Regions from separate parts of the Dorea sp. genome, predicted to be linked through region 2. Evidence: riboswitches for the same ligand, from Rfam matches in the RefSeq annotation. Region 2 holds a riboswitch; each other region holds the start of a gene.
What was found. Region 2 has a riboswitch for FMN ahead of ACWJAF_RS08765 (bifunctional diaminohydroxyphosphoribosylaminopyrimidine deaminase/5-amino-6-(5-phosphoribosylamino)uracil reductase RibD). Riboswitches for the same ligand answer to the same signal wherever they lie in the genome.
Positions count from the first base shown of each region.

Region 1: another riboswitch for FMN. It lies ahead of ribD (bifunctional diaminohydroxyphosphoribosylaminopyrimidine deaminase/5-amino-6-(5-phosphoribosylamino)uracil reductase RibD); the one in region 2 lies ahead of ACWJAF_RS08765 (bifunctional diaminohydroxyphosphoribosylaminopyrimidine deaminase/5-amino-6-(5-phosphoribosylamino)uracil reductase RibD).
Region 3: another riboswitch for FMN. It lies ahead of ACWJAF_RS10105 (ECF transporter S component); the one in region 2 lies ahead of ACWJAF_RS08765 (bifunctional diaminohydroxyphosphoribosylaminopyrimidine deaminase/5-amino-6-(5-phosphoribosylamino)uracil reductase RibD).

Region 1 covers NZ_CDRRQK010000022.1:14,116-22,055, forward strand. Annotated here, with positions in the region: gene ACWJAF_RS10400 (MATE family efflux transporter) at 1-151, opposite strand, end outside; gene ACWJAF_RS10405 (winged helix-turn-helix transcriptional regulator) at 155-538, opposite strand; gene ACWJAF_RS10410 (hypothetical protein) at 720-1,019, opposite strand; gene ribH (6,7-dimethyl-8-ribityllumazine synthase) at 1,059-1,532, opposite strand; gene ACWJAF_RS10420 (bifunctional 3,4-dihydroxy-2-butanone-4-phosphate synthase/GTP cyclohydrolase II) at 1,566-2,783, opposite strand; gene ribE (riboflavin synthase) at 2,802-3,455, opposite strand; gene ribD (bifunctional diaminohydroxyphosphoribosylaminopyrimidine deaminase/5-amino-6-(5-phosphoribosylamino)uracil reductase RibD) at 3,437-4,573, opposite strand; FMN riboswitch at 4,811-4,925, opposite strand; gene ACWJAF_RS10435 (hypothetical protein) at 5,124-5,417, opposite strand; gene nadA (quinolinate synthase NadA) at 5,567-6,481, opposite strand; gene ACWJAF_RS10445 (peptidase C39) at 6,497-7,117, opposite strand; gene ACWJAF_RS10450 (MalY/PatB family protein) at 7,148-7,940, opposite strand, start outside.
Region 2 covers NZ_CDRRQK010000016.1:53,692-61,631, forward strand. Annotated here, with positions in the region: gene ACWJAF_RS08745 (substrate-binding domain-containing protein) at 1-546, opposite strand, end outside; gene ACWJAF_RS08750 (carbon starvation CstA family protein) at 831-2,528, opposite strand; gene ACWJAF_RS08755 (HAD family hydrolase) at 3,002-3,646, opposite strand; gene ribH (6,7-dimethyl-8-ribityllumazine synthase) at 3,660-4,133, opposite strand; partial or broken gene ACWJAF_RS08765 (bifunctional diaminohydroxyphosphoribosylaminopyrimidine deaminase/5-amino-6-(5-phosphoribosylamino)uracil reductase RibD) at 4,175-4,399, opposite strand; FMN riboswitch at 4,606-4,720, opposite strand; gene ACWJAF_RS08770 (EAL domain-containing protein) at 4,876-7,940, shown strand, end outside.
Region 3 covers NZ_CDRRQK010000021.1:5,006-12,945, reverse strand. Annotated here, with positions in the region: gene ACWJAF_RS10120 (Tex family protein) at 1-930, shown strand, start outside; gene ACWJAF_RS10115 (YitT family protein) at 1,109-2,005, shown strand; gene ptsP (phosphoenolpyruvate--protein phosphotransferase) at 2,068-3,687, shown strand; FMN riboswitch at 3,858-4,018, shown strand; gene ACWJAF_RS10105 (ECF transporter S component) at 4,241-4,870, shown strand; gene ACWJAF_RS10100 (VOC family protein) at 5,314-5,682, opposite strand; gene tsaE (tRNA (adenosine(37)-N6)-threonylcarbamoyltransferase complex ATPase subunit type 1 TsaE) at 5,934-6,359, shown strand; gene tsaB (tRNA (adenosine(37)-N6)-threonylcarbamoyltransferase complex dimerization subunit type 1 TsaB) at 6,347-7,081, shown strand; gene ACWJAF_RS10085 (threonine aldolase family protein) at 7,074-7,940, shown strand, end outside.

The sequences.
Region 1 (7,940 bases), on a different contig from region 2:
GCTTTCCCACCTCCGGGATATGACCGATAAACATCTTATCTACTAAATTATATAAAATATTAATAAGCTGTGCTGCTACAGCCGGAACCGCAAGCTTAAGAAAAGCTCTTGGTACCGGCATAGAAGCCAACAATTCGTTATCTTTTTGCATCGTTTATCTCCTGTGATCGCATTTCTGACATTGTACCATCTCTTTTTCTTCCTCTTCTTTGTAAAAAATATCTGACCACTGGCAGATACTCTGTAAAATCGGTACCACAGATCTTCCTTTTTCCGTCAATGAGTACTCTACTTTTGGTGGAATCTCGTCATAAGATTTTCTGTCTATAATTCCATCTTCTATCAGGTCTTTTAATGTTGATGCAAGAACCGCATCTGTGATGTTATACATTTCCTTGCGTATCTCACTGTAGCGCAGTCTTTTTTTCGCTGACAGTACACAGATAATGCGCGACTTCCACTTCCCGCCAAATATTGTCAGTCCATATTCGAGCGGACATCGTATGTCATCTTCTAATTTTTTCTTATATTTTGCCATCAAAAAAACCTCCCACCGGCAGCTTCTTCCAAACGCATGGCGATACAAAAAAATTGCCACCGGCAACTTTTCGCACATACTTTGGCATATAAAATCACCTTCAAGCCATGTGTTTTACTCCATTATAGCCTGAAGGTGATGTTTTTTGAAGTTACTAAGAAATTTATTAGTAACCATTTTATTAGATTTCTTTTTTATTATCTGCGCCTGGTGTTGTAACGATAACTTTGGAAGGTGTAATAATGAGTCGCGAATGATATCCCCGGTTCTTTAACGTTGTCAGCATCTTTTCCGCCCCCGGATACCATATTTCTTTACTGTTAAGTCCAAGCCAGCCTGCAATCCGGGATGACTCAATCTTCTGTTCTTCCACAACATTTTGTTCAACCAGCCACTGATAAGCTTTCCGGAATGCCGGTTCATAGATTCTAAGTGTGTTATGGATTGTTCCATCATAGTCAAATATGATTGTTTTTACCATCGTCTTTATTATCACTTTTCCTTATCTTTTTCTTCTCAATTAGAGCTGCTTCATCAGGTTCACCATTTCGATGGCTGACAGTGCACAGTCATATCCTTTATTTCCCGCCTTACTTCCGGCACGCGCAATCGCCTGCTCGATATTTTCTGTTGTGATAACTCCGAATAATACCGGAATTCCTGTTGCAAGTTCCACCTGTGCAATTCCTTTGGCTGCCTCGTTGCACACCAGATCATAGTGTGATGTATCCCCACGGATAACTGCACCTACGCAGATAACTGCATCGTATTTTCCTGATTTTGCCATCTTTTGTGCGGTCATCGGAATCTCGAATGCTCCCGGTACCCATGCTGCTGTAATATTCTCTTCTTCTACTCCATGTCTGACCAGTCCGTCAACTGCCCCGCCTAATAATTTGTTTACAATAATCTCATTGAATCTTGCCGCTACAATACCAACTTTCATTCCCTCTGGTGCTACTACTTTTCCTTCTACTACATTGATCTGTCTCATGATTTCTTCCTCCTGTTATTTTTAATAAATGTTTTATAAATTTATTTCTTTGAAAATGTGTCCCATCTTTTCCTGTTTTGTCTTCATATATTTCAGGTCATACTTCTGCGGTGGAATCTCTAACGGTACTCTTTCGTTAATCTTCAGCCCAAAACCACCAAGTCCATAAACTTTTTCCGGATTGTTAGTCAGTAATCTCAATGATTTCACGCCAAGGTCTGATAATATCTGCGCCCCGATCCAGTATTCTCTGAGATCCGGTGCAAATCCTAACTTTACATTTGCCTCAACGGTATCATATCCCTGTTCCTGAAGCGCATATGCCTTGATCTTATTGATCAGACCGATTCCTCTTCCTTCCTGTCTCATATAAAGAATGATGCCTCTTCCTTCTGCTTCTACCTGGCGCATCGCCGTCTGAAGCTGCAGCCCACAGTCACATCTGAGTGAACCAAATGCATCTCCGGTCAGGCACTCCGAATGCACACGGCAAAGTACGTCTTCGCCATCTCCGATATCACCTTTTACCAGTGCCAGGTGATGCTCCCCTGTAATATCATTGATATATCCATGGATTTTAAAATCACCATACTGCGTCGGAAGGTCTGCAACTGCTTCTTCTTTTACATGTTTTTCATGTATCCTCAGATAATCCTGCAGATCACGGATTGTGATAAATGTAAGACCATGTTCTTTGGCAAGTTCCCACAACTGCGGTGTCCGCATCATGGTTCCGTCTTCTTTCATGATTTCACAGCACACACCGCATTCTTTTAATCCAGCAAGTCTCACAAGATCCACCGTTGCTTCTGTATGGCCATTACGTACCAGAACCCCACCTTTTCTGGAAATGAGTGGAAATACATGTCCCGGTCTTCTGAAATCTTCCGGTCGTGCCTCTTCATCCACACATTTCATAATGGTATACGAACGTTCTGCTGCCGAGATACCGGTCGTTGTGTCCACATGGTCCACTGCCACGGTAAATGCTGTACTGTGATTATCTGTGTTCTCCGCAACCATCGGAGGAAAATTCAGATCCGCTGCAATCTCCGCACTCATCGGTGTACAGATCAGTCCCTTCGCATAAGTCGCCATGAAATTAATATTTTCCTGTGTTGCAAATTCTGCCGCGCAGATCAGATCTCCTTCATTCTCCCGGTCCGGATCATCCGTAACCAGGATGACCTTTCCTTCCCGTAAGTCTTTTAATGCTTCCTCAATTGTGTTGTATTGATACTTTTGTGACATAATATATATCCTCCTGTTCTAAAATCCGAATTTTTCCAGGAACTCCATCGTAATTCCGGATTCTTTTTTTTCTTCTTTATTTTTATCAATGCCAAGCAGCCTTTCTACATATTTACCGATTACATCATTTTCCAGATTGACCGGATCACCCGGCGCTTTTTCCAAAAGCGTAGTTTCTTCTCCTGTATGAGGAATGACTGACACCTGAAAACCTGCTTCGTCCACTTTCGCCACTGTCAGGCTGATTCCATCTATACAGATAGATCCTTTTTCTACGACCAGATGTAATATCTTCTGTGATGTCCCAATAGACACCCAGATGGCATTCTCTTCCCTGATCATGGAGCGTATCACACCGGTTCCGTCAATATGGCCACTTACAATATGCCCTCCGAATCTTCCATCTGCTGCCATTGCCCGTTCCAGATTCACATAACTTCCGGCCTTGCAGCTTCCAAGACTGCTCCGTCGGATTGTCTCTGCCATCACATCCGCAGTAAATCCATCCGGCTGAAGTGATGTGACCGTCAGACACACTCCATTTACTGCGATGCTGTCACCAATCTTCGTACCTTCCAGCACTTTTTTTGCTTTCACCGCCAGGACTCCCGATTCTCCGTTAAGCTGCATATACCGGACTTTTCCTTTCTCTTCTACGATTCCTGTAAACATGACTCCTCCTGTTCTTTTTCACACACCTGACATGTAATCTTAATATCCTCCCCGATCTGACAGATATCTGTATATTTTAATTTCACTGCTTCGGAAGGAATATCAACTCCGATGCCTTCCACCGGTGTCTTACTATTCATGCCGCCAAATATCTTTGGTGCGATAAAGGCTTGTACTTCTTTTACGATTCCTGCCCGCAACGCACTGTCATTTAACGTTCCTCCTCCTTCCAGAAGGATACTGTCAATGCCTTCATTTCCAAGATCATGCATCAGTTTCTTAAGATCTATCTGACAATTCTCATCCGGACAGCAGATAGTCTCTACTCCCATGGCATGTAATATATCTGTTTTTTCTTGTTTCTCTTTGTCATTTCCAAAATCCGCATAAGCTACGATTGTCCGGTACTTTCCTGCACTTTTTACAATCTGACTGTCAAGCGGAATTCTAAGCTTACTGTCACACAGAATCCTGACCGGGCTTTTCAAACCTTCTACCCGGACATTCAACATCGGATCATCCGCAAGCACGGTTCCGATACCGGCCATGATTCCCATATACCGGTGGCGCATCTGCTGTACTTCTGCTCTTGCTGCTTCTCCGGTAATCCATTTTGATGCGCCTGTTTTCGTCGCAATCTTTCCATCCAGCGTCATTGCATATTTCATCACCACATAAGGCGTCTTCGTTGTAATATAATGGAAAAATACCGGATTGAGGCGGTCACATTCGTCTCTCATAAAATCTTCTGTTACGGTAACACCAGCCTCTCTCAGTATCCGTACACCTTTTCCAGCTACTTCCGGATTTGGATCTCTGGAACCAATCACTACTTTTTTAATCTTTTGTTCAATAATTGCTTCTGTACATGGTGGAGTCTTACCATAATGGCAGCAAGGTTCCAGTGTAACATACAACGTTGCGCCTTCCGCTGATTCTGTAAGAGATGCGAGTGCATTACGTTCTGCATGAAGTTCTCCGCATTTTCTATGATAACCTTCTCCTATGATCCTCCCATCTTTTACAATTACTGCACCTACCATTGGATTCGGATTCGTCCAGCCTTCTCCTTTTTTGGCCAGCTGGATTGCCCGGAGCATGTAATCTTTATCTGTCACTTCTATTCCTTCTTTCTTATTTTAATTCTTATTTCAATTCTTATTTTGATATACAAAAGAACAGCTTTTCTTGCATACTTTACTATGCAAAAACCCCCTGTAGATTATCTACAGGGGGCACGATTTGTTTTCCAAAATTGATAAATGTTTCTCTAAAATATTATTTTACAAAAAGCTCTGAAATGGATTACCATCTCAGAGCTTTGATACTACATTCATTGCAAAACTTAACTGTACCATCATCTTCTCTCATCCAGACTGTACTGTCGGCTCCGGAATCTCACCGGATCATACCTTTCGGCTCGCGGGCTTTACCGCCGGTAGGGAATTTCACCCTGCCCTGAAGATATCTTTTCTTTTATCTTAGTACTTTATATGTGCTTTGTAAAGTAAAATTTCTATTTCTTTTTCCATATTATTGCAAAATCCGGAAATTCCTTATCTGCAGAACCTGCCACCGACTTCAATTGTCCGAAACATTTTCCTCTAATCTCAATTACAAACTATGAAATTTCATTCGCTACTACCTCTCTTTTGTAATATTCCTTTATTAATTATAAACCATCGTTCCATATTTGATTTCTTCCAGGTCATAACATACAAATTCTTGTTCAGCCAACGTAGACTTTTTCAGAAGATGCGATATCATATACTCTGCCAGTCCTTCGTATCCTGTATAATCCGCTTTATACCAGATTCTGAGAGGCCACACTTTTTCCGGAACTTTAACTTCCTGTTCATATTCCGGATACTTCTGCAGCATCTTAAGAAATAGAACAATTGGTCCGCGGATAACGTCTTCACTTCTCTCCCAACGCTCTACTGTCGGTTTTGAACAATTCAACTGTATTCCGTTAAAAAAGACTTCGTATCCCCTGTTAGATACGAAGTCTTTCTATGTGTAATCCAATTGTGTAATCAAATTTTTCTTCTTACTTGGGCCACCGGGACACTAAAAAAACCCCTTGTCCCGTCCCCCTGGCTTACCCTGGCTTATTGTGCTGCCAGCTTCAGCATCTTCTCCAGTGGAAGTGCTGCTTTCTGGCGCATCTCTTCACCGAGATTGACCTCCGGCTGCATAGTCTCGAGTGCTTCTTTTACACCTTCCAGACGTACCATCTTCATATTCGGACAGAACTGTCTGTGTCCTACAGAGTAGAACTTCTTCTCTGGATTCTTCTGGTGCAGTTCATAGAACACACCCATCTCGGTACAGATGATAAATGTATTATTATCTGACTTTGTCGCATAATCGATGATCTGTGATGTGCTTCCGATAAAATCGGATAATTCCAGAATATCTCCCGTACATTCCGGATGTGTCAGTACAAGTGCTTCCGGATGTGCTTCTTTGGCTTTCTGAAGTTCTTCTTTATGGATGCTCTTATGTACGTGGCAGAATCCATCATTGAAGATAAAGTGTTTCTCAGGAAGCTGGCTTGCCACATAACGGCCAAGGTTCTCATCTGGGATAAAGAAGATATCTTTATTCGGAAGATTCTTTACAATCTTCAGTGCATTGGATGATGTTACACAGACGTCGGATTCTGCTTTGATCTCTGCAGTCGAGTTCACATAACAGACTACGGATACATCCGGATATTCTTTTCTTACTTCTCTGATCTTGTCCACATCTACCATATGTGCCATCGGACAGTCTGCATGACCGTCTGCCATTACGACTCTCTTCTCAGGGTTTAAGATTTTCGCACTTTCTCCCATGAAAGATACACCGCAGAAAATGATTGTGCTTTCCGGCACTTTTGTTGCGATCTCTGCAAGATAATAAGAGTCTCCTACATAATCTGCAATCTCCTGTACTTCCCCATCTACATAATAATGTGCCAGGATAACAGCATCTTTTTCTTTTTTCAGTTTCTGGATTTCGCTTTTGATTTCTTCGTTCATTTCAAACTTTCACCTCTAAATAAAGTATTCGATGGTCTCTTCCTCCGTAAGCCTGGTCTTTTCATTAAATAAGACCACAGCTTCTCTCCCATCGTACGGTCCTAGGGAATACATGTTAAGTGCTGTCTTATTAAAATACTTCCATGGAACGATCCGGTTGCAACAGGTCGGCTGATCCAGAACTCTTATGATATCCTTCTGTTCATAATCCTGGTCACAATAATAAGGATCAAACATCCGTACATTCTCACCTTCCACTCCGGTTAAAAGTACGTAATGCCATTCATCTGTATACAGACGTAAAACCACGGCACCTCCGCGTTTTAGTGCATCGTTCACATAACTTTCATTTCCGATATAGACGGATTTCCCGGACAGATATTTGCTGGAAACAGCCAGTTTATCGATATTGCCCATACTGTTCAGCCAGTTACTTAAGAACATCATTGCCGCACAGGAAGTCCCGCTTTCACCCGGATTACCGTCAGAACTATAGCAGTCCAGACAATATAGCATAATATTTCTAAGTATCTCCGGCGGGATCTCCTCCCTCTCAAATAAATAGCTGATTGCATTTTGCATCGTTGTTGGTCCGCAGTCATATTCGGAAAATTGATAGTGCAGTGGATTCTTCATGAAAAATTCCCTTCTTTAACATATTCTCACTTATCTATCATGCACCGCATTAACCAGTTGTGTCAATGCCTGTTTTAAAATTTCTCGTGGACACGCAATATTTATACGCTCAAATCCTTCTCCGTCCGGTCCAAACATCGCCCCACTGTCAAGCCAGAGCTTTGCTTTGTTCTCTACCAGGTCTTTTAACTGCTCTTCTTTCATGCCAAGACTCTTAAAGTCCAGCCACAGAAGATAGGTACCTTCCGGCTCTGTCAGCTTGATCTCCGGAAGATTTTCTTTTAAAAATGTACGGACGTAATCCAGGTTCTCTGCCAGATAGAGTTTTAATTCTTTCAACCATTCTTCACCTGTTTCGTACGCTGCCTGGCATGCTACCAGTCCCATCAGGTTCACCTGACTGTATCCGGCTGCCGTCACTTCTGCCTGGAATCTTGCACGAAGTTCCGGATTCGAAATCCAGATATTCGAAATCTGAAGTCCGGCGATGTTAAATGTCTTACTTGGTGCAGTACATGTGGTAGTGATCGCTGCATATCTTTCATCCAACGATGCGAATACATGGTGTACATTGTCTCCATATGTAAAGTCACTGTGGATCTCATCGCTGACTACCAGTACGTTGTGTTTCAGACAGATATCTCCGATCTTACGAAGCTCCCATTCTTTCCATACACGTCCAACCGGGTTGTGCGGACTGCACATTAAGAATAATTTTACCTTTTCATCTACGATCTTCTGCTCGAATTCTTCGAAGTTGATCTTGTAATGTCCGTCTACCTGCTGAAGTGGATTATTGATCAGTCTTCTGTGATTATCTGTG
Region 2 (7,940 bases):
CTGAGAAGCAAGCTCACGGACTGTAAATTCTTTTCCGTCTACATCAATCTTAGCATCCTGAACAACTTTTGCTTTTCCGTCTACGTTTGTTCCTGCCGGTTCGGAAGCAACTTCGTCACCATCTTTAACTCCTGTTCCAAGTGCCGAACGAACACCACGTGTACGTGCGATAGAATCATTATGTCCGATATCACCGATTGCAAGTACGTATCCGATAACTCCGTCACCATTTCTGTCAATCTTATCAGCATTTGCTTTGATATAATCAACAACCATCTCTCCCTGAAGTTCTGCTCCCTGATTAGCATCAAATCCTACATAATAAGTATCGTCATTGAAATTCAACGCTTCTTTGTCCAATTCCCCTGTTGAACTGTTCGAAGGCTGACGGTTAAACCAGCAAAGCGGTTTGTCCTTATTGGCTACAGAGCTGCTGTCTGAAGATCCTGATGATTTTGAATCCCCTGATGAAGATCCTCCACAGCCTGCCAGTGATAATGCAAGTGTTGCTGCCATCATGAGTGCAAATACTTTTTTCTTTTTCATTTTCTTTCCTCCTGTTTTGTGCGTTTTGTTTTTAATCGCGTCTAACTCATTGACTAATCTCATTATAATTACAACACTATTTTTTTGACATAGAATATTTTTGGATTAATTATCAATATTTTTATGTTATCATTTATTTTTTTATATATTTTTCCCAATTCGGCAAAGTCCTGTTTTTACTCATATTTATATAAAGAAAATCAAATAAAAAAAAACTGCGATAATAACCTTCACGCTATTACCACAGTTTCTCTTATATGTTCTTATTACAAATAAAATAATGATTAAGCTGTTGCTTTCTTATCATCTGTTTTTTCAAGAAGTTTCTTTACACCCTGGATTGCAACCAGCACACCAAGGATCAGAAGCAATACGGCAAAAATCAGCTGTAATGTATTTCCAAGATCCAGCCCTGTTGTCAGGAATGCTTTTGTCAGTTTCACGATCGTCATACCAAGTGCTGTAAATGTAACAGCCATCATGAATACCATTGGTCCCCAGAGCATGAATCCCTGGCGTTTCGTCTTCTTAAGGAATACCGCACAAGCTACCAGTGCCAGTACGGATAACAGCTGGTTGGCTGAACCGAATAATGGCCAGATCTCTGCATAACCGACTTTTGTCAGGAAATATGCAAGTACCAGTGTAATGACCGTTGCAAAATATTTATTCGTTACTATTTTTAAGAATGGACTCATGTTATCCTGATCTACATCATCATCGAGGAAGAATTCCTGGAATGACAGACGGCCTACTCTGGCTACGGAATCCAGAGAAGTCAGTGCAAATGCGGATACTGCCAGATTGATCAGCGTAAATACAAGTGAGTGTGGCAGTCCGATGACTGACAGGAAGTTCGCAATCGCTCCGGCGAAAATCTGAGGCTGTGTTGTCAGTCCCTGTGCTGCTGCTTCACCTTTGGCAAAAGATGCAACTGCGATCAGTGCGATAACTGCAAGCATACTTTCCATTAACATTGCTCCGAATGATACAGGAAGCATGTTCTTCTCATTCTTAATCTGTTTGGATGCTGTACCGGAAGATACCAGTGAATGGAAACCGGAAACCGCACCACAAGCGATTGTTACAAATAAGATAGGGAACATATACTGTCCATCTACGTTAAAGCTTGTGAATGCCTGAAGGTTACAAGATGGATTTGCTACAAATACACCAATAACCGCACCAACGATCATAAAAATCAGAAGGTAACTATTCAGATAGTCACGAGGCTGAAGAAGTGCCCATACAGGAGCAACACTGGCAATCAGGATGTAAACGAAGATGATGAGATGCCATGCATCCAGTCCTACATACATTGGGAAATGAAGTCCCAGTGCGATTGCTGCTACCAATAATACGATTGCAACTGCTGTATTAATCCACTTGTTGAATTTTGTGTATTTCAAAAACATTCCAAGTCCGACTGCTTCTAAGATAAATATCATAGAAGTAGTTGCGACTGCACCGTTAGCTGCAATTTTTGTTACTTTTCCGGCTTCACTTACAGAGAATCCGTTAAATGTTCCGGCTACAACGTCTGCGAATGCTGCAACTACAAGGATGCAGAACAGCCAGCAGAATAACAGGAATAATTTCTTACCTAATTTTCCGATATACTCTTCGATGATATATCCGATTGTACGTCCTTTATTCTTTACAGATGCATACATAGATGCGAAATCCTGAACCGCTCCAAAGAATACACCACCGATTAAGATCCACAAAAGCACCGGAAGCCATCCGAAGATTGCTGCCTGGATCGGTCCATTGATCGGGCCGGCACCTGCGATTGATGCAAACTGGTGACCGAATACGACGTTCGTATCGGCCGGTACATAGTCAACCCCGTCTTCCATCTCGTATGCCGGAGTTTTGGCATTTGGGTCAATGCCCCATTTGTTCTGTAGATAACGGCCATACAGGAGATATGCTCCTCCGAGAACAACGATGGCGATTATCATCATTAATATTCCACTCATAAACTATCCTCTTCTTTCTCTTTAGCATTTAGCGTTAAAAAATATATAAAAAAACGCCTTCGCTATCTTTTCAGATAACAAAGGCGGAATATTCTTCCGTGGTACCACTTTGTATTACTGCAGCTATCACTACCTACAACCACTCATTACTGTCATAATTAAACAGTCTCTTCTGTAACGTGAAGATGACGTCTCTGCTTACTTTATATTTTTCTGATATGAATCCATACACTTTCTACACATATTTCAGCGAGATGCTCCCAGGTGATATCACAAACTACCTTCTGCCGCTTCGCACCATCCGGCGGCTCTCTGAAAATCCGGATTTGATTTGTGACGTGTCCCTTTCATTGCATTTCTTATTTACTTTTTTTAGCTTACTTAATGTTTTACACTTTTTTCTTGTAAAGTGCAAGAGTGGAATTAAACATAATTTACAAAAATAGAATTCTATTTTTGTGCATTTTTTCACATTATATGATTCCGGTTATCTCTTCTACAGATTTCACAAAATAATCTGCTCCATCCAGTTCTCCCTTCTCACCATAGCCATACAGACATCCGATGAACGGACTTTTACAGGATCTGGCACATTCCAAATCCTGTCTTCTGTCTCCGATCACCAGATAAGGTCCCGGATAGTCCCGGACAATTTCCTGCACGATCTCCGTCTTAGGGCAGAATCCATACGATTCACAGTCATAAAACTGTTCAAACCATCTTTCCATCCGGAATTCTTCCCAATGTGCTTTGCGGTATGCCACTTTACAGTTGCTTAAGATCACAAGATGATATCCTCTGTTCTTCAAAGCCGTAAGCATCTCTTCCGCTCCCGGATACCACACTGCCCGGTGCTTCCTGATCTGCCTGACCATGGAATCTCCCACGATCGCACTCGCCTGATCTTTGTACCTCTGATCTAATTCCGGCAGAAATGTATCCCACATTTCTTTGCTGTTTAAGCCCAGCCATCCTGCGATCTGTGCCGTCTCTATCTTCTGTTCCTCTACAACATCCTGTTCTGTCAACCACTGATAAGCTTCCCTGAACGCCGGTTCATAGATTCCAATAGTATTATGTATCGTTCCATCATAATCAAAAATGATTGTTTTCACCATCGGCTGCACCTGATTAAAGCTGCTTCATCAGATTTACCATCTCAATTGCGGACAATGCACAGTCATATCCTTTATTTCCGGCTTTACTTCCTGCACGTGCGATAGCCTGTTCGATATTCTCTGTGGTGATCACCCCGAATAATACCGGAATTCCTGTTGCAAGTTCAACCTGTGCGATTCCTTTGGCTGATTCATTGCACACCAGATCATAGTGGGAAGTATCCCCGCGGATAACTGCTCCCACGCAGATGACTGCATCATACTTTCCGGACTGTGCCATCTTCTGTGCAGTCAGCGGAATCTCAAATGCTCCCGGTACCCAGGCAGCCGTAATGTTCTCTTCTTCTACCCCATGTCTTACCAGCCCGTCGACGGCTCCACCTAATAACTTGTTCACAATAATCTCATTGAATCTGGCAGCCACGATTCCGACTTTCATTCCCTCCGGTGCTACTACTTTTCCTTCTACTAAATTGATCTGTCTCATGATTTCTTCCTCCTATTCATTAAATCTTTTTATAATTCTATTTTCATCACTACATACGGTGTCTTTGTCGTAATATAATGAAAGAACACCGGGTTCAGACGGTCACATTCTTCCCGCATAAAATCCTGAACTACTGTAATTCCCGATTCACGCAATATCTGTGCACCTTTCCCTGCCACCTTTGGATTCGGATCCCTGGAACCAATCACCACTTTTTTGATCTTCTGTTCTATGATTGCTTCCGTACACGGCGGTGTCTTGCTCCTTTTTTTGCAAGCTGGATTGCCCGGAGCATGTATTCCCGATCCGTCATTTCTCTTCTTTCTTAGTTATAAAAAACCCCTGCAGGATACCTACAGGGGAAATGATCTGTTACATGTAACTGATAAATGATCTGTTAACCAAAAAAGCTCTGAAATGGATCACCATCTCAGAGCTCAGACACTACATTCATCTATTAAAATAACTGTACCATCATCTTCTTTCATCCAGACTATACTGTCGGCTCCGGAATCACACCGGATCATGCCTCTCGGCCCGCGGGCTTTACCGCCGGTAGGGAATCACACCCTGCCCTGAAGATTTCGTTTTTTTTATCATAATACTTTATATATCATTTGTAAAGCAAAAGTTTGGAAATGGCAAACTCCTTTTCACATTGCTTTCATCTGCCAATTTTGTTATTCTATACGTATAGATTATTGTCACCTAAAAATACGTAGAATCTAAAGGAAATCAAATTATGAAAATAGAGAAAAAAATATGGCTCTCGTTGATCGCATCTGTCTTATTTGCCGTTATCTTTTCCATCTGGATATTCAGACAGGATACTGTTCGGAACGATCTGCCTTTTGACAACACCACCTCACTGAAAACAACAAGCTCTAAAACTGACGATGCAAAAACGGAATATGTAATTCTGCCCGATGAATTCCACACGCAAAAATCCATTCTTTTCCGAACTACCCATACCGATGCGGAAGTCTGGCTGGATGGAAAACTTATTTATCAATATGGAAATGAAGAAAACGCACCAAAATTCATGAAATCACCCGGCTCCTGCTGGCATATTGTAGACATTCCGGCAAACAGTGACGCCAAGAAACTGACCGTCAAAATCATTCCTGTATATCAGGGCTATTACGGGAACCCGGTGCATCTTTTTCTGGGTACGAGGGGCGATTGTATTCTGAAGATTCTCAGCCAGAGTCTAGGAATACTGATCCTCAGTTGCGGTGTTTTATTTTTAGGATTTCTCTCTCTGGTATTGTATATTGCAGTGGTACGGAAGAAACAGGAGGATTTCTCCGAAGAAACATCTAAAATATTCCTGAATCTTGGAATCTTCTCCCTGTTGATCGCCTTATGGTCCCTGAAGCAATGTGGTTTTCTGCAGTTTTTAGTTCCGGATGGAAGAACACTGTATTTTATCGACTTCTTTACATTTTACCTCTTTCCTGTACCATTTAATTTCCTTTTGTATGATATTTGCAAAAGTAAATTCCGGAAAGGTGCCCTGTTCCTGTCTGTTTTTTATCTGATCAATATGGCTGCAGCCGTCCTTCTTCAGTGCATGGGAATTGTCGATATCTTCCTGATTCTTCCGTTCACGCATCTGATCATGTTTGTGAATGCAGCATATACGATTGGACTGATCCATTACGAAGCAAAACAGCTTGGAAACGAACTTGCCAGAAAATTCAGATACCCGATGTATCTCATTATGTGTTTTGCCTTATCGGAACTATTGGTTTATTATATCCGCAAATTCCAGCAGACATCTGTATTTCTTCCGCTTGGGACTCTGCTGTTTATCCTTATGCTGATCTGGATTCAGGTATCGCAATATTATGAGCAGTGTATCCAAAAGCAAAAACTGATCTACTTCCAGAAACTGGCTAATATAGATATGCTCACCGAAGCCATGAACCGGAATGCCTACGAAAATATGATTCGCTATCTGGACGAGCAGGAGCTGGAATTACATACAACCGGAGTTGTCTTATTAGACCTTGATAATCTGAAAGAAATTAATGATAACTTTGGCCACGAAAAGGGAGATGAAGCCTTAAAGCTTTGCTATCAGTGTATCCGTCAGGCTTTTCCATCAGAACAGAATTGTTTCCGGATCGGTGGAGACGAATTTGCTTATATTTTCCACAAAGATGAAAAAGAACTGATTGAAGATAAGATCCATAAACTGAAGTTGCTTCTAAATGAAAAGGATCAGGATCTTCCTTATTCTCTCAGTGTATCTTCCGGCTATGCCTATTATCATCCTGATACCGATATGGATTTTAAAGATATCGTAAGACGCAGTGATACTATGCTTTACCGTGAAAAACGAAGAAAAAAAATGTCACATTCTGCTTCTTCTCATCCGATGCTTTCTTCCGGAAAGCAATCTCATGCACAGGGAATCACGGATGAACTGATCACGCAGGAGAAAAAATACCAGCATATTTCACCGGCGGAATTATGCGGGATCATCGACCTGCTCAGTCCAAGTACCGATGACTATCTGTACTTTATTGATTTCCGGACCGACTTTTACTATATTGCGCCACAGTCACTGGAACGTTTCTGCGTTCCTCAAAATGCTTTTTACAAAGTTATGGAAACACACCGGGAGTTTGTATACGCCAAGGATTATCCGCTGTTGACCGCCGAATTCCGTGATCTGCTTACTACCAACCGTTGTATCCATAATATGGAATACCGCTGGCTGGATCTGAACAGGAATCCGGTCTGGATCAACTGCCGCGGATATCTTGTACGGGATGATTATCAAAAGCCTCTCTACATGGTTGGATGTATTAATGAGATTGGCGAAAAGCAGAAAGCAGATAATATCAGTGGCCTTTTCGGAGAGAATGGTCTGATTGAATACCTGAAGACACAGGAGACTCCTCTGGAAAATGGATTTCTGTTACGCCTTGGTATCGATAATTTCAAACCGATCAATGAAAAATTCGGATGGGATTATGGTGATTATATTCTCCGGAAAACTGCAGAGTGTATTTCGCACTGTATTTCAGGGGAACAGCAGGTATACAAATTATCTTCTGATGAATTTATCATCGTGGATGTTATTTCTGACGATAAGCAGACAGCAGTACACCTTTACAATAAAATCAGAGAAAACATCAACCAGTTTATTAAAAAGAATCATTATACGGCAATCTTTACGATTTCCGGTGGGATTCTCCCATTTTATAATCTTCTGGAAAATGAATATGATGAAATGATGAAGCGGACAGATTTTTCATTGAACACAGCGAAAAAACATGGAAGAAACCGTTATTATATTTTCAATGAGCAGGACTATCAACAGTTCTTACATCTGAAAGATATCAGCGATGTCCTTCATGCGGCAGTCATACATGACTTCCGTGGATTCTCTATTGCCTTTCAGCCATTGGTGAAAGCAGGCTGCAGACAGCCTTTTGGTGCGGAAACCTTGATGCGTTTTTCTTCCGGACAGTTCGGAACTATCTCACCGGCAGAATTTATCCCTATCCTGGAAGAAAGCGGTCTCATCATTCCGGCTGGCCGCTGGATCATACGGGAAGCACTACAGGCATGTAAAAAGATCCGTGAAACAGTTCCGGACTTTCAGGTCAGCATCAATATCTCACAGATACAGATTGAAAAGTCTGATGTGATACAGTATATCTCTGCTGAACTTGAAAATACCAAACTTCCTCCGGAAGCATTGATCGTAGAATTAACGGAAAGTGCTTTGCTGGAAGACAATTCCAATGCACGGCATTTCCTGAAGGAATTAAAAAAAGCCGGTATACGGCT
Region 3 (7,940 bases), on a different contig from region 2:
GCTTCGGTATATTCAGCAAGTAAGCTTGCGTCGGAAGAATTTCCGAAATTTGACGTAGGACAGAGAAGTGCGACGTCCATCGCAAGAAGACTGCAGGATCCGCTTGCCGAACTTGTAAAGATTGATCCAAAATCAATCGGAGTCGGTCAGTATCAGCACGATATGAATCAGAAAAAGCTAAGCGAGGCATTATCAGGAGTTGTAGAAGACTGTGTGAATAAAGTAGGAGTTGATCTCAACACGGCTTCAGCACCGCTTCTTTCATATATTTCCGGAATCTCTGGTGCAATTGCTAAGAATATTGTGGCATACAGAGAGGAAAACGGAAGATTCACAGATCGTAAACAGCTGTTAAAGGTTGCAAAACTTGGACCAAAAGCATTCGAACAGTGTGCCGGGTTTATGAGAATCCAGGGCGGAGACAATCCGTTAGACGGAACAAGCGTGCATCCGGAATCTTACGAAGCAGCAGAAAAACTTCTGAAAAAACAGGGATTTTCACTGGATGATATCACAGGTGGAAAACTGACAGGTCTTTCGCTTACAATCGGTGATTATGCGAAGGTTGCAAAAGAACTGGAGATTGGTGAGATTACCTTAAGAGATATCGTAAAAGAGCTTGAAAAACCAGGCCGTGATCCACGTGACGAGATGCCAAAACCAATCTTAAGAACAGATGTCCTGGATATGAAAGACTTAAAAGAGGGCATGATCTTAAAAGGAACAGTAAGAAATGTAATTGACTTTGGTGTATTTGTCGATATCGGAGTACATCAGGATGGACTGGTTCACATTTCCGAAATTACAGATAAGAAATTTATTAAGCATCCACTGGAAGTAGTAAGTGTAGGAGACATTGTGGATGTAAAGGTCATGAGCGTAGATCTCAAAAAGAAGAGAATCCAGCTTACGATGAAGGGGATTAATTAAAAGTAATATCAGATGTAAAGCGTGTCTGAATCACCATGCGTTCGGAAGGAGCTGACGGTGGCAGGTCCTGCAGATATAAAGAATTTTATACAGGCGGAGAATAAAAAAATAAATATGAAGGTGTGGCGTAATGGGGAATGCCACATTTGTACAAAGTATACAGAGAGGATTGGAAACAATGAAGAATAATTGGGGAAAAACTTTGATGACACTGCTCGGTGTACTGGGCGGAAATCTTACGCTGGCTTTTGCAGTAGCAGCTTTTATCATACCTAATGGAATTATTATGGGCGGGGCAACAGGTATCGGTCTTACAATCAGCCATTATTTACCGGTTAATCTGTCTGTGATCATATTTGCAGTCAATGCGATGCTGTTCATTTTAGGAGCGGTATTTCTTGGAAAAAAATTCGCACTGACAACGATTATAAGTACATTTACCTATCCGGTATTTTTATCGGTTGTACAGTCGATTCCGGGGATTGATCACGTGACAGATAATGCAATGCTGGCAGCTTTGTATGGAGGTGTGATACTTGGAATCGGAATTGGTCTTGTGGTAAGAGTTGGAGCTTCCACAGGAGGAACAGATATCCTTGCACTTGTGTTACACAAATGGTTCCATATCCCGGTTGCTGTATTTTTATATATTGTAGATTTTTCTGTTCTGGGAATCCAGATGCTGTTTTCTGATTCGGAACAGATTCTGTATGGTATTTTGAACCTGGTTTTAAGTACCATCGTTTTAAACCGTATGATGCTCCTTGGAAAATCACAGATCCAGCTCTTTGTAATATCGGATAAATATAGAGAAATCCGTGAAAAAGTGTTAAAAGAAATCGATGCAGGAGTAACGATGGTAGATATCGAGACCGGATACGGAGAAAAGAAGCAGCAGGGGGTATTATGTGTCATCCACAGCAGAAAACTATATTCTGTAAAGGAAGCAATCCAGGAGATTGATCCGAAAGCATTTATTACGATCACACAGATCAACGAAGTAAGAGGACGTGGATTTACCATGGAAAAGCTTCGTTATGATGAGGTGAACGAGAACAAAATTACGAAAAACTAGACTTTACTCGTATTGTGAGTTAGAATGTTAACAAAGAATGAAGGAAGGAAGAGGTATCATTTATGGAGACGTATACTGGCAAATCAATATTTAAAGGAATTGCAATTGGAAAAATATTGTTCTACCAGAAGGGAGAACAACCTGTAAAACGTATGAAAATAGAAGATACTGCTGAGCAGATCAAACGTTATGAGGATGCCCGCGCAAAAGCAGCAGAGCAGTTACAGGGACTGTATGAAAAAGCGTTAAAAGAAGTTGGAGAAGCGAACGCAGCTGTATTTGAAGTACATCAGATGATGCTGGAAGACGATGATTATATCGATTCTGTTGTTAATATCATCGAGACACAGCAGGTAAATGCAGAATTCGCTGTGGCAACTACCGGAGACAACTTCGCGAAAATGTTTGCTGAAATGGAAGACGATTACTTCAAGGCAAGAGCGGCAGACGTAAAAGACATTTCCGAGCGTATGGTAAATATCTTAAGCGGTAATGAAAGCGGCGGAGCAATCGGAGACGAACCTGTAATCGTAGTAGCAGAAGACCTTGCACCAAGTGAAACAGTTCAGATGGACAAAGAAAAACTTCTGGCATTTGTAACAAGACTTGGATCTGCAAACTCTCATACAGCAATTCTTGCCAGAACAATGAATATCCCGGCATTGATCGAAGTAGACATCAAAGAAGAGTGGAATGGTAAGATGGCAGTTGTAGATGGCTATACAGGCACATTCTACATTGATCCGGATGAAGAGACTCTTAAGAAAATGCAGGAGAAAAAGGAAGAAGACATCAAAGCAAGAGAACTTCTTCAGAAATTAAAAGGAAAAGAAGACGTTACTGTAGATGGAAAACATATCAAATTATATGCCAATATCGGTGGAGTAAAAGACGTTGCAAGTGTACTTGCCAATGATGCAGCCGGAATCGGTCTGTTCAGAAGTGAATTCTTATATCTGGAAGCAGATAATTATCCGGATGAAGAAGCGCAGTTCCAGGCATACAAGACAGTTGCAGAGAACATGGCAGGTAAAAAAGTAATCGTACGTACACTTGATATCGGAGCAGATAAGCAGGTAGATTACTTCAACCTGGATCACGAAGAGAACCCGGCTATGGGATACCGTGCAATCCGTATCTGCTTAGACAGAAGAGATATCTTCCGTACACAGCTTCGTGCACTGTTACGTGCCAGCGCTTATGGTAATATCGGAATTATGTATCCAATGATCATCTCTGTAGATGAAGTAAAAGAAATCAAGAAGATCGTAGAGTCTATCAAGGCAGAACTGACAGAAAAAGGAATCGAGTATGGTAATGTAGAACAGGGTATCATGATCGAGACACCTGCAGCAGTTATGATCAGTGACCTTCTGGCAGAAGAAGTAGACTTCTTCAGTATCGGAACAAACGATCTGACCCAGTATACACTGGCAATCGACAGACAGAACAGTAAACTTGACAACATCTACGATGCACATCATCCGGCAGTACTCCGCATGATCCAGAAGACGATCGAAAATGGACACAAGGCAGGATGCTGGGTTGGTATCTGTGGAGAACTCGGAGCAGACATGACTCTGACAGAGACATTCCTTAAGATGGGAATCGACGAATTATCCGTATCACCAACATTCGTACTCCCAATCAGAAAACTGATCCGCGAGATGAGCACAAAATAAGAATGATTCAAGTTATGAATCAAATTATTATTCGCTTGAATTTTATTGCGTAAGAAAGTGATTCAGGCGAGAAGGGTGTTCCTTTTGAACAGCAATCCAAATATAAATGTGATTGGAGTTAATTAGCTGTTGCGAGGGAGAGTAATCTGTATTATAATATCTGAGAAAAGAAGATTCTTCGGGGCAGGGTGCAATTCCCAACCGGCGGTAAAGTCCGCGAACTGATTTAAAAAAATGACTGTTCAGTAATAACAGGACAGGTATCAGAAAAATCAGCCGATCTGGTGAAATTCCGGAACCGACAGTAAAGTCTGGATGAGAGAAGGATGATGCGATAATTGCAGAATTAATATTTGAAAAATCATAGCCCCGGTACTTCAAGTGCCGGGGTTTTTGCTGTAAGTGACAGGAGAGATGATATACCAACGTGTACATCCACTTTCTAAGATGCAGGATTATTTCAAATAAATTACAAGTGACAATTTGCTAATCGCATGGTTCGAATTAAGAAGTTTCTTCCTTTAGAAATTTATAAGTTTAAAGGAGAAGAAAGATGAGTACAGAAGTAATGGCAAAACAAAATGAAAGAAACAGAAACAAGATCAGAACGATGGCACAGATCGGTATGCTCTCAGCAATTGCAACCGTATTGATGCTGTTCGAGATCCCGCTTCCATTTGCACCATCGTTTTACGAGATTGACTTTAGTGAAGTACCGATCCTGATCGGAAGCTTTGCAATGGGGCCGCTCGCAGGAGCTGCAATAGAATTTATCAAGATTTTATTAAACTTTGCAATCAACGGAACCTTAACAGCAGGAGTCGGTGAAATCGCAAACTTCCTGATTGGATGTTCCCTGGTTGTGCCGGCAGCAATGATATACCGCAAAAAACACACCAGAAACGGCGCCTTGCTTGGCATGGTGACAGGAACCGTCTTCATGACCGTAGTCGGATGCTTCATGAACGCCTACATCCTGCTCCCTGCATACGCCAAAGCCTTCGGAATGCCACTTGATGCGCTGGTAGGAATGGGAACAGCAGTCAACAAACATATCACAGACATCAAGACATTTGTGATTCTGGCAGTAGGACCGTTTAATCTGCTGAAAGGAACATTGGTGTCATTGATAGTGTTCCTGGTTTATAAAAAAATAAGTCCGATCTTAAAAATGAATGCGTAGGATTGCTGTTTAATACACTAGTTCATGGTGGCCTCCCGGTCCATGAGAAAGCGCTGGTATCCTATTTGCTGCTAGATGTCACGATGCAGAAGTTCTAAGGAAGTCCGACTTTCCTAAGGACGAAAGGGACTCCGCTCCAAACTCGCCGTTCGGCTCAAACAGTGTCGCTCCGTCCCTTTAACGGAAAGTCAAACTGCCTAAGAACTTCTACACATCGCGCCAAAAAACGCTGCAAACAGGATACCAGCGCTTTCTCATGTCGTGATTGGCAGGCGATAGTGTATGAAATAGTTGGAGGGCGTAACCGTGAATGCTTACCCCGGGAGTATCATAAAAAGAACTACCGGGGTAAGCATTCTCAGTTACGCCCTCCATTTAATACATTAAGTATCGCATACGCAAGGACCGGGAATCCACCCCAAATTAATGTATTAAACAGCAATTTATTCTGCCGGACAAATCTCCACCCAATACCCATCCGGATCATTGATAAAGTAAATACCCATCTCAGGATTTTCAAAACAGACACAATCCATTTCCTTATGGAATGCAAACGCCGCATCCATATCATCTGTCTGCATAGCCAGATGAATCTCGTTATCTCCAAGATCATAAGGTCTGTCCATATCACGAAGCCATGTAAGCTCTAATTTGTGCGGGGTAGTATCATCGCCTAAGAAGACAAGCTTAAAACTTCCGTCATCTGCAACCGTTTCTTTTGTAACTTTCAGTCCAAGAGCTTTTTTGTAGAACTCAATAGACTTATCAAGGTCAGCAACATTGATATTATTGTGATAAAAAGTGAATTTCATAAGTATTCCTCCTGATAAAATAATGAATTGTAATTGTCAGACAATATGTACAGACAGCCGGTATCTTTAGTGTTATTATTCATGATACCTAAGTATGCAATAGAAGCTGCCGATGGCAGATCCTATGTATTACCTTATGTTTCTGAGTATAACATGAGTAGCAGAAGAAAAAAAGATGTGTTATACTTAAAGATACTGAATAATAATAACAATGTAACATAAAAAGTGTGAAATATAGAAAGGGAGCGCTTATGATAATAGAGACAAACAGCGAAAAAGAGACATGGGATCTTGGCTTTAGGCTGGGTGAAAAGGCCTGCGCTGGACAGGTGTATACACTGGTGGGAGATCTTGGAGTAGGAAAGACTATATTTACCAAAGGACTTGCCAAAGGACTGGGAATAGAAGAACCGGTCAGCAGCCCGACATTTACTATTGTGCAGATCTACGAAGAAGGAAGACTTCCTTTTTATCATTTTGATGTGTACAGAATCGGTGATGTGGAAGAGATGGATGAGATCGGTTACGAAGATTATATCTATGGAGAAGGCGTAAGTCTGATTGAGTGGGCGAATCTGATTGAGGAAATATTGCCGGAACATTATACAGAGATTAAAATAGAAAAGGATCTGGAAAAAGGATTCGATTACCGGAGGATTACGATATGCGAATATTAGCATTAGACAGCTCAGGCCTGGTTGCCAGCGTAGCTGTAGTAGAAGACGGGGCAATGGACGACCAGGTCGTTGCCGAATATACAGTTAATTATAAAAAGACACACTCCCAGACATTGCTTCCAATGCTGGATGAGATTGTAAAGATGACAGAGATGGATCTTAACACCGTTGATGCAATCGCGGTTGCAGGCGGACCGGGATCGTTTACCGGGCTTCGTATAGGATCAGCAACAGCGAAGGGGCTTGGACTGGCACTTAAGAAACCACTGATTCATATTCCTACATTAGAAGGCCTTGCATATAATCTGTGTGGAATAACAGATATCGTATGCCCGATCATGGACGCAAGACGCGGACAGGTATATGCGGGTATCTATGAATTTAAGAATCAGGAGATTCAGGTACTGGAAGATCAGATGGCAGTTCCGATCGAAGAATTGGGAGAAAAACTGAAGAAATATCTGAAAGAAGGAAGAAGAGTAACATTCCTCGGGGATGGAGTGCCTGTGCATAAGGCAAAATTAACAGAAGAGATCCTTCCGGGAGAAAATATTACATTTGCTCCGGCGAATATGAACCGTCAGAGAGCCGCATCCGTAGGAACACTGGGAATGCAGTATTATAAAGCAGGAAAAACAGAAAGTGCAATAGAGCATCAGCCGGATTATCTCCGCGTGTCTCAGGCAGAAAGAGAACGGAAGGAGAGACTTGGACATGTATAGATTTCAATGTGATTATACAGAAGGTGCGCATCCGGCAATTATGCAGCGCATGGTAGAGACTAATTTTGAACAGACAAATGGATATGGACTGGATCCATATTGTGACAGCGCGAGAAAAAAGATAAAAGATTTATGTGAATGCCAGGAGGCAGATGTGCATTTTCTCGTGGGAGGAACACAGACGAATACAACAGTGATCAGTGCAGCACTTCGTCCATACCAGGGAGCAGTTGCGGCTGTCAGTGGACATATCAATGTACATGAGACAGGAGCGATCGAGGCGACCGGCCATAAAGTTATGCCACTTCCAAGTGAGGATGGAAAGATCAGCGCCGCACAGGTAGATGAACTGTGCCATGCACACTGGACGGATGGAAGCCAGGAACATATGGTACAGCCAGGTATGGTATATATTTCTCATCCGACAGAAAATGGAACATTGTATACAAAAAAAGAACTGATGGATCTTTATGAAGTGTGTAAGAAATACGACATCTACCTCTTCCTTGACGGGGCAAGACTCGGATACGGACTGATGGCAGAAACAAATGATATTACACTTGCAGATCTTGCAAAGTATACAGATGTATTTTACATCGGCGGAACCAAGGTGGGAGCATTGTTTGGTGAGGCAGTCGTGATCACAAATGATGCACTGAAAAAAGATTTTCGTTATATGATCAAACAGAACGGCGGCATGCTCGCAAAAGGACGTCTTCTGGGAATCCAGTTCGATACACTGTTCACGGATGATCTGTATTTTAAGATTTCTGCACGGGCAGATGAGTTTGCCATGAAGCTTAGAAAAGCATTTACAGATAAGGGCTACGGTCTTTTGTACGATTCCTATACGAACCAG